Linked DNA regions of Arthrobacter crystallopoietes. The protein of the gene in region 2 interacts with the protein of the main gene of each other region in a pairwise test. Links are inferred from orthologs where the notes say so. Each region holds a gene or a part of one and is shown on either strand. Other genes may lie near its edges.

The links.
Region 1: the proteins of nadE (region 2) and dnaA interact in binary tests that used the Escherichia coli proteins (3 or more experiments, as listed by UniProt). The link is inferred for Arthrobacter crystallopoietes from one-to-one orthologs.

The regions. Positions count from the first base shown.
Region 1 is NZ_CP018863.1:1,544,248-1,552,455, reverse strand. What follows is about bases 1,786-4,669. They hold dnaA (chromosomal replication initiator protein DnaA), read right to left. Parts: upstream 3,995-4,669; coding sequence 2,576-3,994; downstream 1,786-2,575. Other genes in these bases: rnpA (ribonuclease P protein component), read left to right, coding at 4,635-4,669; rpmH (50S ribosomal protein L34), read left to right, coding at 4,423-4,560; dnaN (DNA polymerase III subunit beta), read right to left, coding at 1,786-2,019. In the rest of the region: gnd (phosphogluconate dehydrogenase (NAD(+)-dependent, decarboxylating)), read right to left, coding at 1-821; more of dnaN, read right to left, coding at 895-1,785; more of rnpA, read left to right, coding at 4,670-5,018; membrane protein insertion efficiency factor YidD, read left to right, coding at 5,015-5,422; membrane protein insertase YidC, read left to right, coding at 5,429-6,394; AC20117_RS07330 (Jag family protein), read left to right, coding at 6,391-6,951; 16S rRNA (guanine(527)-N(7))-methyltransferase RsmG, read left to right, coding at 6,994-7,629; AC20117_RS07320 (ParA family protein), read left to right, coding at 7,849-8,208. UniProt on the Escherichia coli protein: Plays an essential in the initiation and regulation of chromosomal replication. Binds in an ATP-dependent fashion to the origin of replication (oriC) to initiate formation of the DNA replication initiation complex once per cell cycle.
Region 2 is NZ_CP018863.1:1,715,385-1,723,503, forward strand. Bases 3,166-5,960 are described here. They hold nadE (NAD(+) synthase), read right to left. Parts: upstream 5,078-5,960; coding sequence 4,253-5,077; downstream 3,166-4,252. Other genes in these bases: AC20117_RS08215 (DUF8083 family protein), read right to left, coding at 3,166-3,341; AC20117_RS08220 (exodeoxyribonuclease III), read right to left, coding at 3,344-4,147; AC20117_RS08230 (sugar phosphate isomerase/epimerase family protein), read right to left, coding at 5,135-5,960. In the rest of the region: AC20117_RS08200 (LacI family DNA-binding transcriptional regulator), read left to right, coding at 1-636; AC20117_RS08205 (YciI family protein), read left to right, coding at 777-1,220; AC20117_RS08210 (RNA polymerase sigma factor), read left to right, coding at 1,247-2,491; more of AC20117_RS08215, read right to left, coding at 2,514-3,165; more of AC20117_RS08230, read right to left, coding at 5,961-6,130; AC20117_RS08235 (Gfo/Idh/MocA family protein), read right to left, coding at 6,161-7,342; AC20117_RS08240 (sugar phosphate isomerase/epimerase family protein), read right to left, coding at 7,367-8,119. UniProt on the Escherichia coli protein: Catalyzes the ATP-dependent amidation of deamido-NAD to form NAD. Uses ammonia as a nitrogen source.

The DNA.
Region 1 (8,208 bases), 170 kb from region 2 along the record:
GCCGGGGCATCGTCTTGCCGGGAAGCGAACCGGGCGAAGAGTGCGGCGGTAATGGCGGGTGCGGGGACGGCGTGGGCTATGGCTTCTTCCACCGTCCAGCGGCCTTCGCCCGAATCCTCGACGTAGCCGGCGATCTTGCTCAGGCCCGGATCTTCTTCGAGCGCCTTGACCATGAGATCCAGCAGCCACGAGCGGACGACCGTGCCTTTTTGCCAAGCGCGGAATGTTCCATGCACATCCTTGATGATGTCCTTGGCTTCGAGCAGTTCGTACCCTTCGGCGTAGGCCTGCATGAGTCCGTATTCGACGCCGTTGTGCACCATTTTTGCGTAGTGGCCGGCACCGACATCGCCTACGTGAACGAAGCTTTCTTCCCGCGGTCCCTCGGGTCGCAGTGCATCAAACAGCGGCATGGCTGCCTGGACGCGGTCCGGATCTCCGCCGGCCATCAGTCCATAACCGTTGGCCAGCCCCCACACACCGCCGGAGACACCGACGTCAACAAAACCGATGCCCTTCTCGGCCAGCAGTGCCTCATGTTTCTGGTCCTCCGTGAACTTGGAGTTCCCGCCATCGATCACAAGGTCTCCGGGTTCAAGCTTTCCGGCCAGATCGGTGATAACCGAATCCGTGATTTCCCCTGCGGGGACCATCACCCAGATAATCCGCGGAGCCGGAACCTTTGCCACCAGCGCATCGACCGATTCAACATCCGTCCGCTCGGGATTGCGGTCGTAACCGGTAACCTCGATTTCCGCGTCACGGAGGCGTTGGCGCATGTTGAAGCCCATTTTCCCAAGTCCAATGAGGCCGATGTGCATAACGATCACTCTTTCCCGGTTGTGGTTGAGACTAGTGGCGCGGGTCTGAACTGAGGTTCTTGCTACTTTCGGCTTATTGGTTGGGCAACCGTACCGGCATCAGCAGGTAGCGGTAGTCTTCTTTGTCTTCACCTTCGAGGTCGTCCTGCGCTGACATAACTGCCGGCTTCGGCGGAGTCGTGAAGGAGAACCGCACGTACTTGCTGCTGAAGGCGTTGAGGCCTTCCGACAGGTAATGCGGGTTGAAAGCGACCGTAATTTCATCTCCGGACAAGGCTGCTTCGATTGCTTCGGAAGCCTGGGCGTCTTCGCCGGTGCCAGCGTCCAGCGAGAGCTGCCCGTCGGTGAAGGCCAAGCGCACGGGCGTGTTGCGCTCGGCCACCAAGGATACGCGGCGTACTGCCTCAACCAGCACCGAGGTTTCGACCGTGGCGTGGATGGGTGTGTTCTCCGGGAACAATGAACGGATCTTGGGGTAATCACCGTCGACGAGCAGCGAAGTGGTTCGGCGACCGCCGCTTTCGAAGCCGATCAGTTCACTATTGTCCGAAAGCGCAATGCTCAGATCGCCGGAACCACCAAGAGTCTTGGCAACTTCGTTCAAGGTTTTTGCCTTGACCAGTGCGCTGGTGGAGATACCGGGTGTGGCCGGCCGCCAGGCTACCTCGCGCAGCGCCAGACGGTACCGGTCTGTGGAGAGCAAGGTGATGAGGTCGTCTTCGATCTCCATGCGGACACCGGTCAGGATCGGCAGAGTGTCGTCCCGGCTCGCCGCGATGATCACCTGGCTAACGGCTTCCGCAAAAGCTTCTCCGTCAACAACACCGCTGATATCGGGCAGTGCAGGCAGTTCGGGGTAGTCGCCCACCGGCATGGTTGCCAGGTTGAACCGGCTACTGCGGCAGGTCAGGGTTACCTTCGTTCCATCGGTGGCGACATCAACGGGGGCCGAGGGCAGGCTCCGGGAGATGTCCGCGAGGAGCCGGCCGGAAACGAGGATAGTGCCTTCTTCACTCACGTCCGCAGGAATCTGAAGACGGGCGGATATCTCGTAATCGAAGCTGGCGATGCTGACCATGCCGGCTTCGGCTTTGATGAGCAGGCCTGACAGCACGGGTACAGGAGGCCTCGGCGACAGCGAGCGGGCTGTCCAGGTTACGGCCTCGGCCAGGACATCCCGATCAACTCTGAACTTCACTGAAGTGTGCCGCCTTTCACAACGTACATGCCGGGGAATGCCAGTGGTTACAGCTGTGCCGCTCTTCCCGGCAGAAAGAACCGGCGGCTGCTGTCGTCCAATGACAACAATTCTCTGTGCAAGCTTAGCCGCCAGACAGGCATTCTCACACCGGAGGGTGATTTCAGTGGATCAGAGGATCTGGGATCGGCGAGCTTGGACCAGGAGTGTCAGATGTTATTTGGAAAAGCCTGTTTGAAGGGGATTCGTAGTGTTAATAACGTCTGTGGATACTGTGGATAACTGCCTCTCGCCCCGGGTGCTGGCGAAATTTGCCTGTTCACAAGATGTGTAGTTCTTCCGTTGGGGTCTGTGGGCTCGTGTGGACAAAAATCCTTGTGATTATTGGCATCCACAGGCGACCCTGTAGTTATCCCTCGATGGAGTGTGGTTCTCCACTTAATGATCCACAGCTTTATCCACACCTGTTAATTTCGAAAGACTCCGTAGACCTGAAAGAGAAGCTTCAGAAATCGGCTAGGGGTTTGAAGGTGGTTGGGGAGTGGTCTTTTAGCTGTTAGCTCTCGCGCTGTTGCTGCTTGATGAGGTTGGTCAGCTCGGTCACCTGGTTGTAGATGGCACGTCGTTCAGCCATGAGCTCCCGGATCTTCCGATCGGCATGGATGACGGTCGTATGATCTCGGCCACCAAGTTCCTGGCCGATCTTCGGCAGTGACATATCCGTCAGCTCCCGGCACAAGTACATAGCGATCTGCCGGGCGGTCACGAGCGTGCGGGTCCTCGACTTACTGCACAACTCCTCCAGACTGAGTTTGAAGTAGGCCGCAGTCTGACCCAGGATCGTGGTCGACGTGATCTCTTGTGCGCCGTCGTCGGTAATTAGATCCTTGAGGACGATTTCTGCCAAGCCCATGTCCACGGCCTGACGGTTCAAACTTGCGAAGGCAGTGACACGGATCAGGGCGCCTTCGAGTTCGCGGATGTTGGTAGAGATTTTGGATGCGATGTACTCAAGCACCTCATCAGGGACCGATAGTCCCTCGCTGATGGCTTTCTTGCGCAGAATCGCGATTCGGGTTTCCAACTCTGGAGGCTGGATGTCGGTCAGCAGACCCCACTCGAAACGTGAGCGCATCCGTTCCTCGAACCCGGAAAGCTGCTTTGGCGGGAGATCCGAGGTGATGACCACCTGTTTGTTGTGGTTGTGCAGCGCGTTGAAAGTGTGGAAGAACTCTTCCTGCGTCGCATCCTTGTTAGCCAGGAACTGGATGTCATCGATGAGGAGAATGTCCACGTTGCGGTACAACTGCTTGAAGCTTGCGCCTTCATCGTCCCGAATGGAGTTGATGAAGTCGTTCGTGAACTCTTCGGAATTTACATAACGGACGCGGATCCCATTGTAGAGATGCCGGGCATAGTGCCCGATCGCGTGGAGCAGGTGGGTTTTACCCAGCCCTGAGTCACCGTAGATGAAGAGCGGGTTGTAGGCCTTTGCGGGAGCTTCGGCCACGGCCACGGCAGCGGCGTGTGCAAAACGGTTCGATGAACCGATGACAAAGGTGTCGAAAATGTACTTCGGATTGAGCCGGCCGAATTCATGCGAAGTGCTCGGCGGAGTGGGTTGTGCGCGTACTTCGTCACCCGCGCTGCTGGCCGGCAACGGGGCAGCTTCCGGTTCGGGTTCCGGTTCCGACTCCGTGACCATGTCGGTATCCACAGAGAATGCACAGAGAATCTCGTCCTGGAAGACATCGCGGAGGGCATCCTGCAACGGCTCCTTGAGCTGCTGGGATTGGAAGACTTCCCTAGTGAGTTCATTGGGAACAGCTACCAACAGCGTCGTTCCGATCAAGCCCTTGGCTTGGGCGAGGACTACGAAACCTCGCTGCCGGGGACTGACTCTGTCGTCCCGTTCCAAGGTGCGAACCACCTTACGCCAGGAGCTTCCGACGTCGTTTATCTGGTCCGTATCCACCGAAAACCCCTCAAATAGCAGTAATGCAAATTCCTCCACTTCCCGTTTTACCGGATCCAGGACCTTCATCCACAGAGTTATACACAGACGTGGATAAAGTGCTCTTGCCAAGAGTAGATGATGATTCTGGTAGAAGATAGCCGGAAAGTGGCCTGGGTGAACTAATGCGGCGGCCGCCGTGGAAAGCTGCTGACAGGAGGTTGTCCACAGGTGCTTATCCACACCGGTGGATATCAACGGCAGGGTGCTGGTTTGACGGAACACCGTTCTAACCCCTACCGTTATGTAGTCCTTCGTGTCTGCTTTGTGCATACCCCCATGCCTTTTGTGAGGTTGCCAGAGCAGATGCCCAATAGAGCGTCCGCCTGTTACTTCCCCTTGTTGCAACGGGCTGAGGCGCATCTGTCGATCGTCTTGGAGTAACCACCGTGAGCAAGCGGACTTTTCAGCCGAATAACCGCCGTCGTGCCAAGAAGCACGGCTTCCGCCTTCGCATGCGTACCCGCGCCGGCCGTGCCATCCTGGCAGCGCGCCGCGGCAAGGGCCGTACCGAACTGTCGGCCTAACCAGCTGCCGTTTGTCGAATCCGGCTGCTTTGTCTTTCAGCAGCCGCGCAGCGGGATAGGCAGCTTTCACTATCATGCTGTCCAGTAAAAACCGGATGCGCCTTTCGGCAGATTTCTCAACAACTGTACGTTCCGGCGCCCGCTCTGGGCGTCGGAACTTAGTGTTATACGCGGTTCCCACTGCCTTGGACCAGCCGAGCACTTTCGGCTTTATCGTTTCCAAGGCCGTGGGGAACGCTGTAACCCGTAATCTCGTTAAACGGAGACTGCGGGAGATCGCGGTGCACAGTCTCAGGGCTTATCCACAGGGGCTTTCTGTTGTCGTCAGGGCATTGCCCCCGGCAGCGAACGCAGATTTCTGCGCTCTGAGCAATGACTACCGCAAGACATTTGCAGCAGCGACGTCAAAGTTCCGCGCGGCACCGCCCGCGGCCGAGCAGAGAGGACCCGCCGAATGAGCGCAACAAGCCATTCGCCGGTGCAGCCTCCTGCTGCTGCCTCTTCCTCCGCGGCGCGCTTTCTCTGGGCCTTGCCGCAGAAGTCGCTGATCGGATTGCTAAAGGCATACCGAAAAGTAGTTTCTCCTGTATATGGACAAGTGTGCCGGTTTTTCCCCTCTTGTTCGGCCTACGCGCTGGAAGCGGTGACCATCCATGGAGCCGTAAAGGGAACCTGGCTTGCGGTGCGCCGGCTTTCGCGTTGCCACCCCTGGAACGACGGCGGCGTCGATCACGTGCCGTTGTCCCCTTACTATGAGCGTCTGCTTCGGGAGAATCCCGCTGGAACGCCACGGATTATTGTGCTGAATCACCCGGAGATTCCGGCCGACGATGAAGGCCGTCCAAGCGGCCCGAGGAGCTAACGAGTAATGGACTTCCTGAACACCATACTTTTCCCATTCATGTGGGTGGTCTCATGGATCATGCGGGCGTTCCACGATCTGTTCACCACCTTGGGAATGGATGCGGCGAACGGCTGGACCTGGACGCTGTCCATCGTTGCTCTGGTGCTCGTCATCCGGGCTGCTCTCATCCCGGTATTCGTCAAGCAGATCAAGGCACAGCGCGGAATGCAGGCGCTCCAACCGGATCTCCGTAAGCTTCAGCAGAAGTACAAGGGTAAGACGGACCAGCTCTCGCGCCAGGCGATGACGCAGGAACAAATGGCCCTGTACAAGAAGCACGGCACCAACCCATTCTCGGCCTGCTTGCCGATGCTGATCCAGATGCCCTTCTTCTTTGCCTTGTTCCAGGTATTGAGCCAGGCATCCGGGGCTAGCGACGAAGGCCGCGGTATCGGTGCTTTGTCCGCCCAGGACATTCAGCAGTTTGATGCCTCCACCATCTTCGGCGCACCCCTATCCGCCTCCCTTCTTCACGGCGGCGGTGGCGAGAACCAGGTTGCCGTCATCGTGCTGTCGATCATCATGATTCTGGCGATGACTGCCTCGCAGTTCATCACGCAGAAGCAGATCATGTCGAAGAACATGTCCGAGGAAGCACTCGCCAGCCCGTTCATGCGCCAGCAGCAGATGATGCTGTACATCCTGCCCCTGGTGTTCGGCATCGGCGGAATCAACTTCCCCATTGGTGTTCTCATCTACTGGACGACCACCAACCTTTGGACAATGGGCCAGCAGTTCCTTGTGATCAGGCGGATGCCCACCCCCGGTTCGCCCGCTGCCAAGGCCTTGGCTGAACGCCGTGCAAAGAAGGGGCTGCCCATGCTCCCCCTTCTGGGTGAGAAGAAGTCCGAGGAACCGGCCGTCGAGGCCCCGGCTGCCACCAAGGTGCAGCGCCCGCAGCCCCAGCGTAAGAACAGGAAGAGAAAATGAGCACCGAGAGCGTCTCCGATACATCTGCCGACCAGTCAGCTCTGGAAGCCGAGTCGGAAGAGTCGGCCACACAGTCCAACAACGCGAGCCGTTTGGAAGAAGAAGGCGACGTAGCTGCGGACTACTTGGAAGAGCTGCTCGACATCGCCGACATTGATGGCGACATTGACATCGAAGTCCGCAACGGACGCACCTACATTTCGATCGTTTCCGAAGAGGACGACAATGATGCTCTTGAAGCATTGGTCGGCCGTGATGGCGAAGTCCTGGAGGCACTGCAGGAACTCGCAAGGCTGGCCGTCCTGACGTCCACCGAGAACCGATCTCGACTTGTCCTTGATATCACCGGCTACCGGGAAGAACGTAGCGTCGAACTGCACAAGATCGCCCAGGACGCCGTCGCCAAGGCAAAAGAAACCGGCGAAGAGGTGGCATTGGCACCGATGAGTGCTTATGAGCGGAAGATCGTCCATGATGCGGTGGCCGACCTCGGGCTGGCCAGCGAGTCGGAAGGCGAAGGAGCCAACCGCCACATCGTCGTCTCACTGGCTTCCTAATCCTGCCGGCCGCTGGCCTGACCGACATATCGAGGTATATACGTGGTTGAAATAACGCCGAAAGAGAAGGCAGCGGCGTTGTCGGTATTTGGAGACCGAACAGCGCTAGCAGAACGTTACGTGCAGCATTTGGCAACATCGGGCATGGAACGTGGCTTGCTGGGTCCCCGTGAAGTGCCGCGTCTTTGGAGCCGACACGTGCTGAACTGTGCGGTCGTAGCGGAACTGATCCCCTCCGACGCTTACGTCGCGGATGTCGGAAGCGGGGCTGGCCTGCCCGGACTCACATTCGCCCTGGCTCGGCCCGACCTGCGGCTCACACTGATCGAACCCCTGGAGCGCAGGGTGACTTGGCTGAACGAAGTTATCGACGACCTAGGCCTAGACAACGTCGAGGTCCTACGCAGCCGCGCAGAACTAGCCGTAGGGCAGGTCAAAGCAGATGTTGTAACGGCGCGAGCCGTATCTGCGCTGAACAAACTGGCACCCCTGACGATTCCGCTCTTGGAAGGCCACGGGCAAGTCCTAGCCATCAAGGGGAGAAGCGCGACAGAAGAGATCGAGAAGGCGGCTAAGGTGATCCGCAAGCTGGGCGGCACGGACACCTCTGTTGTGACGGTTGGGGAAGATCTCCTGGAGGAACCCACGACCGTCGTCCGCATTGTGGTTGGCCGCTGACTCCTCCGCTGACGAATAACCCACACCCTGCGTGGGGTCGTCGTCATTCTGGAGTGCCAGCAGATAGTCTAGAGTCACTAAAGCCGGAGATAAGGGAAGTGAGCGAGTTCTGGTGGGTTTGGGAGACGAGCGCTCTGCGGGACGCAGCTTCACTTCATCACGGGACCGGCTCCGAGGCTGGTTTTCTTCGTTCACTCAACTCATAAAGGTCGATAATTAATGACTAACATCGAGGTTTCACGTGAAACATCGGCTATCGGTGGCACGGAAATGAAGGTCGAGTCGACGGTTCCCAGCGTTATGGATTCGATCGATGAAAGCACACCGTTGGCACGTGAGCTTGCCAGCGAGAACCGGCGGCGCGAAAGGCTGCAGGGACGCGAGTTGCCGAAACCTAGCGAAACCCGGATTCTTACAGTAAGCAACCAAAAAGGTGGCGTCGGTAAGACAACGACGACGGTGAACATCGCCGCTGCCCTGGCTGCCGCTGGGCTGAACGTTCTGGTCGTGGATATTGATCCGCAGGGTAACGCCTCGACCGCTCTCGGCGTCGAGCATCACGCGGACGTGGACAGCATC
Region 2 (8,119 bases):
CTCACCCCCGAGGAGTTGGCGGCGCTGCAGCAGCTGGACTATCCCAATGTCACCATCGGCGGCTTTGTGGACGGGCTGCGCAATGTCAGCATCGACGACGGCGGGGCGGCCACGGATGCGATGGAGTACTTGATCGGCCTGGGCCACACCCGGATCGCCCATGTGCGCGGAGGCGGTGAGTACGGCATCGAGTTCGCCGTCCCGCAGCAACGCGAGGAAGCCTACCGGGCAGCGCTGGAACGCCACGGGCTGGATGCCAGGCCCCAGTGGCTGATCACCGGAGAATTCAGGTTCCTGGAGTCCAAGCTGGCAGCCGCCCGGCTCTTCGACCAGCCGGGGGAGCGCCCCACCGCGGTCTTCGCGTCCTCGGACGAGATGGCCTTCGGCGTGCTGCTGGCCGCACAGGAGCGCGGCATCCGCGTCCCCGATGAACTGTCCGTGATCGGAATCGACGACCACGAGTTCGCCGAGCCCATGGGCCTTACCACGGTGCGCCAAAGCCCCGAGGACCAGGGCAGCTACGCGGCGGAACTCCTGCTAGGCGAACTGCAGGGGGCGCCGCGGCTGGCCACGCCGCCCTTCCAGCCGCACGAGCTGATCATCCGCCGCTCCACGGCACCGCCGCCGTCGTCGTAATCATTGTCCGGCGTGGGCAAAGAGGCGGCGATGCCAAGAGGTAAAAGAAATTTTCGGCACCGTGTCGATTCCCCCGTGCCCGGTTCGACGCAATAGTAGAAGGACGCGCACGGCGCCTTCATCCAGATAAGGAGAGAACCATGAAATACATGTTCATCATGCGCAGCACCGCCGAAGCTCTAGAGGCCGCCAAGGAGATGCCCTTCGAGGAGATGATCAACAAGATGGGCGCCTACAACGAATCGCTCATCAAGGCCGGAGTCATGCTGGGCGGGGACGGTCTGGCCGACGTGTCCGAGGACGCGAACTTCGTGGTCGACTTCTCGGGTGAACCGCCCGTCGTCACGGACGGTCCCTACGGCGAGACCCATGAGCTGTTCAACGGGTTCTGGATCATCCAGGTCTCGTCCAAGGAAGAGGCAGTCGAATGGGCGAGCCGCTGCCCGCTGGGTCCCGGTTCCAAACTCGAAGTCCGCCGGATCACCGAGGAAGCGGATTTCGCCGACTTTTCGGACAACGAATACATCCAGAAGGAATCCGAATGGCGCAAGCAGGAAGCGGACCTGAACAGCGAGAACGGCTAGGACAAGCCCCGGGTCGGGAGCCCGCGATGACTGGTGCGGAGCCGGCGGACAAGGTCAGGCGCCGGATGGATGCGCTGTGGCGGATCGAAGGCGCACGGATCGTCGCGGTCCTGGCACGGGTGACTGGGGACGTGGGGTTGGCGGAGGATCTGGCCCAGGAGGCCGTGGCCGATGCCCTGACCCAGTGGCCGGAATCCGGCATTCCGCGCAATCCCGGCGCCTGGCTCACCACGGTGGCCAAACGCAAGGCCATCGACGGGTGGCGCCGGGCCGCGCGGCTCGACGAGCGCTACCGCGACATCGCCCGCGGGTTGCAGGACGAGGACGCGGTGGCGTGGGAACCGCTGGACGACGACGTGCTGCGGCTGGTGTTCGCCGCCTGCCACCCCGTCCTCTCCCGCGAGGCACAGGTGGCCCTGACGCTGCGGATCGTCGGAAGCCTCACCACGGAGGAGATCGCGCGGCTGTTCCTGGTGCCAGTCGCCACTGTCCAGCAGCGGATCGTGCGCGCCAAGAAGACCCTCGCGGCCGCCCGGGTTCCCTTCGAGGTCCCGGAACCGAACGAGTGGGGCGAGCGGCTCGGCGCGGTCCTCGGCGTCGTGTACCTCATGTTTACCGAGGGGTATGCGGCGACGTCGGGCGACCGCTGGATCCGGCCGGACCTCGCCAACGAGGCACTGCGGATCGGCCGCATCCTCGCCGGGCTGGTTCCGCGTGAGCCCGAGGCCCATGCGCTCGTGGCACTCATGGAATTCCAGGCCTCCCGTTTCGCCGCCCGCACCCGGCCGGACGGGACTCCGGTCCTGCTGGCAGACCAAGACCGGAGCCGGTGGGACCGGGCCCAGATCAGGCGGGGCGAAGCCGCCCTGGTACGGGCCGATGCGTTGGGCCGGGGGAGGCGCAGTTATGCCCTGCAGGCCGCGATAGCCCAATGCCACGCCGTTGCGGCGAGCGTTGATGACACCGATTGGCCCGCTATCGTGCTGCTGTACGAGGCGCTGGGCCGGATCGCGCCGAGCCCGGTGGTGGAACTCAACCGGGCCGTCGCCATGTCCATGGCTACCGGGCCGGCAACGGCGCTCGCCATGGTGGACAGGCTCGGCTCCGACGGCGCGCTGCGCGGATCGCACCTGCTGCCCAGCGTCCGCGGCGAGCTGCTGGCCCGGCTCGGCCGGCGGGAGGAGGCCCGCGCGGAGTTTTCCGTGGCCGCGGCCTTGGCCCGGAACGACCGTGAACGGGCGGTCCTTGAAGGCAAGGCGGCCGAGGTCTGAAGGCCCCGAAGGCCCCGAAGGCTCAGGAGGCGCGCGCCAGCTGCCGGATCTTGATCCAACGCGTGGCCAGGCGCCGGTAGGCGGCAGCGGCCCCGGTCATGTCGCCCTCGGCCAGCGATTCAATGCCGGCCTGGACATCGGACGGCGAATCATCCGGGTAGACCATGTCCGCCACGCGGCCGTAGTCCAGTTCCAGCATGCCCGAGAGCGTGAACGTCTCCATCCACTCGGTGATCTCGGTGAGTTCGTCGAGCAGGTCAAGTCCCGGCGCCGCCACCGCGAGGCTGGCCGCGGCATACCGGGCGCGATCGATGCACTGCATCAGCGGCGCGCTCAACCGCACCGTCTCCACGCCGTGGCGGCCTTCGATCACCTCGGCGTGGTCGTCTTCACGGAAGAGGACAAACCAGCCGAACGGGATGCCCCAGGTGGAGCTTCTGGTGTGCAGCTTGGCCAGCGAATCCGCAAATGTGTCCGGATCCAGCCGCTGCTGCTGGGCATCGCGCGCCGCTTCCGGCAGCAGCAAGCCCAGCAGCGGGTTATGCAGGCTGTGCGAAATGGACTCCGCCGCCAACGTGCTGCGCACGGCCAGCTGGTTGGGGCAGTAGTACGGAGTGGTCAGGCCCTCCGGCGACGGGTAGTGCAGCACCCGCACCAGATCCTCGCTGTCGTGCGGGAACGGGTCGGAGACCGTCCGGGTGATGCGGCGCAGCGACTCCCCGCGGTCCAGCTCCTCGGTGGCACGGCGGTCCCGGCTGCGCTGTTCCATGATGAGCAACTGCTCGTCATCGGAGAACGCATCCAAGGGCTCGAAGACCCGAAGGTAGGAAACGTACGGGAAGCTGGTCATCACTAGTCCAGTTCCACAATCACGGGCGCGTGGTCGGAGGCGCCCTTGCCCTTGCGTTCCTCGCGGTCGATGATCGCGTCGGTCACGCGCGAGGCCAAGGCCGGCGAGGCCAGGATAAAGTCGATCCGCATGCCTTCCTTCTTCGGGAAGCGCAGCTGGGTGTAGTCCCAGTACGTGTAGGTGCCCGGGCCGGGGTGGATCGGGCGAACGACGTCGATATAGCCGGCCTCCTCGAACGCGCGGAAGGCGGCGCGCTCGGGTTCGCTGACGTGGGTCAGTTCCTCGCGCTGGAACTTTTCGATGTCCCAGACGTCCTCGTCCCGCGGGGCGATGTTCCAGTCCCCGGTCAGGGCGATCTGTGCCTGCGGGTCCGCCTGCAGCCAGTCCGCGGCGTGTTTCTTGAGCACGTCGAGCCACTGCAGTTTGTACGCCATGTGCGGGTCATTCCGCGACCGGCCGTTCGGAACATAAAGGCTCCAGACCCGCACGCCGGCGCAGGTCGCTGCGATGGCACGAGCTTCGGCGTGGACGGCGTCATCGGTCTTGCCGAAGTGCGGCTGGTCCATGAAGGTGCGCTCCACGTCGTCGAGCCCCACGCGGGAGGCGATGGCGACGCCGTTCCACTGGTTCAGCCCGAAGTGGGCCACCTCGTAGCCGTTGTTTTCGAACAGCTCCCACGGAAAGTTCTCATCGGTGGCTTTGGTTTCCTGGATGGCCACCACATCCACATCGGAGCGTAGCAACCATGCCTCGATACGGTCGGCGCGGGCACGGATCGAGTTAACATTCCACGTAGCAATCTTCACGCTCACTACGTTACCGAACTGGCAGCCCTGTTGTTTATCGGGTGTCGGGACCGGCGGCGTGGGACGATTCGGCAAGCAGAGCGCGGTGGCCGGCCGGCCCGGAGCTTAGTTCCGCCACCAGTCGTCCGCGATGGTCACCGGGACCGTGCGCTTGTGCCGGGTGACCAGGTACCGGTGCTCAATTGCCTCGGCGACTTCTTCCGGAACCTCGCGGCCCTCGAGGTAGTCGTCGATGTGGTCGTAGGAGAGGCCGAGCTCGTCCTCGTCCGTGCGGCCGGGCTGGTCATCGAGCAGGTCCGCCGTCGGTTCTTTCTTGTACAGCCGTTCCTCGGCGCCGAGGTGTTCCAGCAGCTGGCGGTTTTGCCGCTTGTTCAGCCCGAACAGCGGCAGGATGTCCGCGCCGCCATCGCCGAATTTGGTGAAGAACCCGGTGACCGATTCCGCGCCGTGGTCGGTGCCGATGACCAGGTAGTTGTGCTGTCCGGCCAGGGCGTACTGGGCGATCATCCGGGTCCGCGCCTTGATGTTGCCCTTGTTGAAGTCGGTGATCTTTTCGCCGGTGGTGGTAGTGAATTCGGTTTCGAATCCGTCCACCGCCGGCGCCACGTCGAAGGTCCACGATGTTTTCGGGTCGATGAACTTCAGCGCCGCCTGCGCGTCGTCCTCGTCATGCTGCACCTTGTAGGGCAGGCGGACCGCCACGAAGTTGGCCTCCACGCCTTCGGCTTCGAGCTCGTCGACGGCCAGTTGGGCCAGCTTGCCGGCCACGGTGGAATCCAGTCCGCCGCTGATGCCCAGGACAAAGCCCTTGGTGCGGCTGGCCTTCAGATAGTCCTTCAGGAAAGTGACCCGCCGGCGGGTTTCCTCAGCGGGATCAATGGTGGGCCGGACGCCCATTTCTGCAATGATTTTCACCTGGAGTTCACGCATGGAGCCAGCCTACCTGCACTCTGTTTCCGGCGTGTTGCCCGCCCCGACATTCATCCGTCACTGCTTGAAGGCGGAGTCGAAGGAAGCCTCGGGCCGGGTGAAGTCGAACTGCTTCAGGAACGCCAGCGCTTCCGGCGCGCCGCGCAGCCGGTCCATCCCGGCGTCCTCCCATTCCACGCTGATCGGACCGTCGTAGCCGATGGCGTTCAGCGCGCGGAAACTCGCTTCCCACGGCACGTCGCCACGTCCGGCCGAGACGAAGTCCCAGCCGCGGCGCGGATCGCCCCAGGGCAGGTGCGAGCCCAGCCGGGTGTTGCGGCCGGTGATCCGCAGCTTCGTGTCCTTGCAGTCCACATGGTAGATCCGGTCCTTGAAGTCCCAGATCAGCGAGACCGGGTCGATGTCCTGCCACATCATGTGGCTGGGGTCCCAGTTGATCCCGAACGCCTCGCGGTGGCCGATCGCCTCCAACGCCTGCACCGTGGACCAGTAGTCGTACGCGATTTCGGACGGGTGGATTTCGTGCGCAAACCTGACCCCGCACTCATCGAACACATCCAGAATGGGGTTCCAGCGGTCCGCGAAGTCCCGGTAACCGGCCTCGATCACCTCGGCGGGCACCGGCGGGAACATCGCCACGTACTGCCAGATGGATGAACCGGTGAACCCCACCACGGTCTTCACACCGAGCCGCTGCGCCAGCCGGGCGGTGAGCTTCATTTCCTCCGCGGCGCGCTCGCGGACGCCCTGCGGGTCGCCGTCGCCCCACACCCGCGGGCCCACGATGTCGCGGTGCCGGAAGTCGATCGGGTCATCGCACACCGCCTGGCCCTTCAGGTGGTTGGAGATCGCCCAGACCTTCAGCCCGTTGCGCGCCAGGATGTCCAGCCGGTCCTGGATGTAGGCGTCATCGTCCCAACGCCATGCGTCCAGATGGTCCCCGGACACGGCGATCTCCAGGCCGTCGTACCCCCAGCCGGCGGCCAGCTCGGCCACCTTTTCGAAGGGCAGGTCCGCCCACTGGCCGGTGAAGAGCGTGTAGTTGCGTGCCATGGCTGCTCGCTTTCTCTCTGGACTCAAGGATCAAATAACGACGGCGGTGCTCGCCTGGGCGGCGCTGCGTTCCATTGCGTCGAGCACCCGCTGTACGGCCAGGCCGTCTTCAAAGGACGCCGCCGGCGGGGTGCCGGTCCGGATGGCGGTCAGGAAGTCCGCCGCCTGCGAGGTGAAGGCGTGGTCCCAGCCGAGGATGTGCCCGGGCGGCCACCACGCATCCAGGTAGGGGTGCTCCGCGTCGGTGACCAGAATTCTGGCGGAACCCTGCAGCGCTGCCGGCGCCCCGGCGTCGTAATAATGCAGTTCGTTCAGGTTCTCCAGGTCGAAGCGCAGGTGCCCGCCTGAGCCATAGACCTCAATCTCAAGTGCGTTGCGTCGGCCGGTGGCGAACCTGCTGACCTCCACGCTGGCCACGGCGCCGGAGGGCAGCCGCAGCGTGGCCCAGGCGGCATCGTCCACCGTCACCGGCTCCAGGCCGGCGGGGCCGGTGCGCTGCGGAACGAAGGTATTGATGGTGGCCGAGACGCTGGCCACGCGCTCGCCGAGCAGGAACTGCACCTGGTCCACCGCGTGCGAGGCAAGGTCTCCCATGGCACCGGAGCCCGCGGTTTCCTTCCGCAGCCGCCACGTCATCGGCGCGGCCTCGTCCGCGAGCCAGTCCTGCAGGTAGGACACGCGCACCTGCCGGACCTGCCCCAGCTTCCCGTCCGCGATCAGCTGCCGCGCCAGCACCAGGGCCGGAATCCGCCGGTACGTGAACCCGGTCATCGCGATGACGCCCCGGGTGGCGGCCTCCCGGGCGGCGGCGGCCATCTTTTCGGCCTCGGCCACCGAGTTGGCCAGCGGCTTTTCCACCAGCACATGCTTGCCCGCCTCCAGCGCCGCGATGGCCTGCTCCGCGTGCAGGTGGCCGGGTGTACAGATGTCCACAATCTGCACGTCGTCCCGCGTCAGCACTTCGCGCCAGTCGGTGGCCGTTTCGGCCCAGCCGTAGCGTTGCGCGGCCGCACTCAGCTGGTCCTGGTCCCGCCCCACCAGCACCTGACGCGCCACCGGGGGAGTGTCGTAGAACGCGCCCACATTGCGCCAGGCGTTCGAGTGCGCCTTGCCCATAAACGAATACCCCAGTACGGCTACCCCCAACGGAGCCGCCGGGGTGGCCGCGTCAGGGGAGCGCGCCGGAGCGGGATCCGGAACGGTTGCGGTCATCTTTTTCCTCTTCTCACGTGCGCGTCACAGCCCGCGCAGAAAGGCCAGGCCATCCGAGGCCAGGCGGTCCTGGCTCGGCGCCAGCGGCCGCCAGATGGACGCGGCGGCGGCGATGCTGGCGTTGTCCGCGGTAAAACTCTCGATGTTCAGCGGGCCGGTGTAGCCGACGTCGTCCAGCGCCTTCACCAGCTCCGGCCAGTTGGTCTGGTCCCCGCCCGGCGCCCCGCGGTCATTGCCGCAGACCTGCAGGTGCACCAGATGCCGCCCGGCCGCGCGGATGGCGGCGGCGCTGGACCGTTCCTCGATGTTCAGGTGGTAGCTGTCCAGCGCCAGCCCCACGCCGTTGCCCAGCAGCGGTGCCAGGGCGTCGAGCGCCTGCTCCACGGTATTGACCAGTGAGGTCTCGTACCGGTTGAGCGGTTCAATACCAAGAACGACGCCGGCCTCCGCCGCCCGGGCGGCGAGCGGCGCCAGATTGCGGCGCAGCTCGCGGTACGCCTCGGCCCGTTCGGCCTCCGTCAGCCGCCAAACCCTCCCCGTGGCGGAGTAGAACGGTCCGCACACAGCGGGGGCCCCGACGTCGTACGCCATCTGGATGCAGGCGGCGAGGTAATCCTGGGTGGCGGCAACGGTGGCGGCATCGGCCGCGACGAGATCCCGCCCCGGCGCCATCGCCCCCACGATGAAGGGCTTCAGGCCCGTGGCCGCAAGCGCCTGCCGGGCGATTGCGGCGGTGAAGTCGCCCGCGTTTTCCAGCGGCAGCTCCACCGCGTTGAA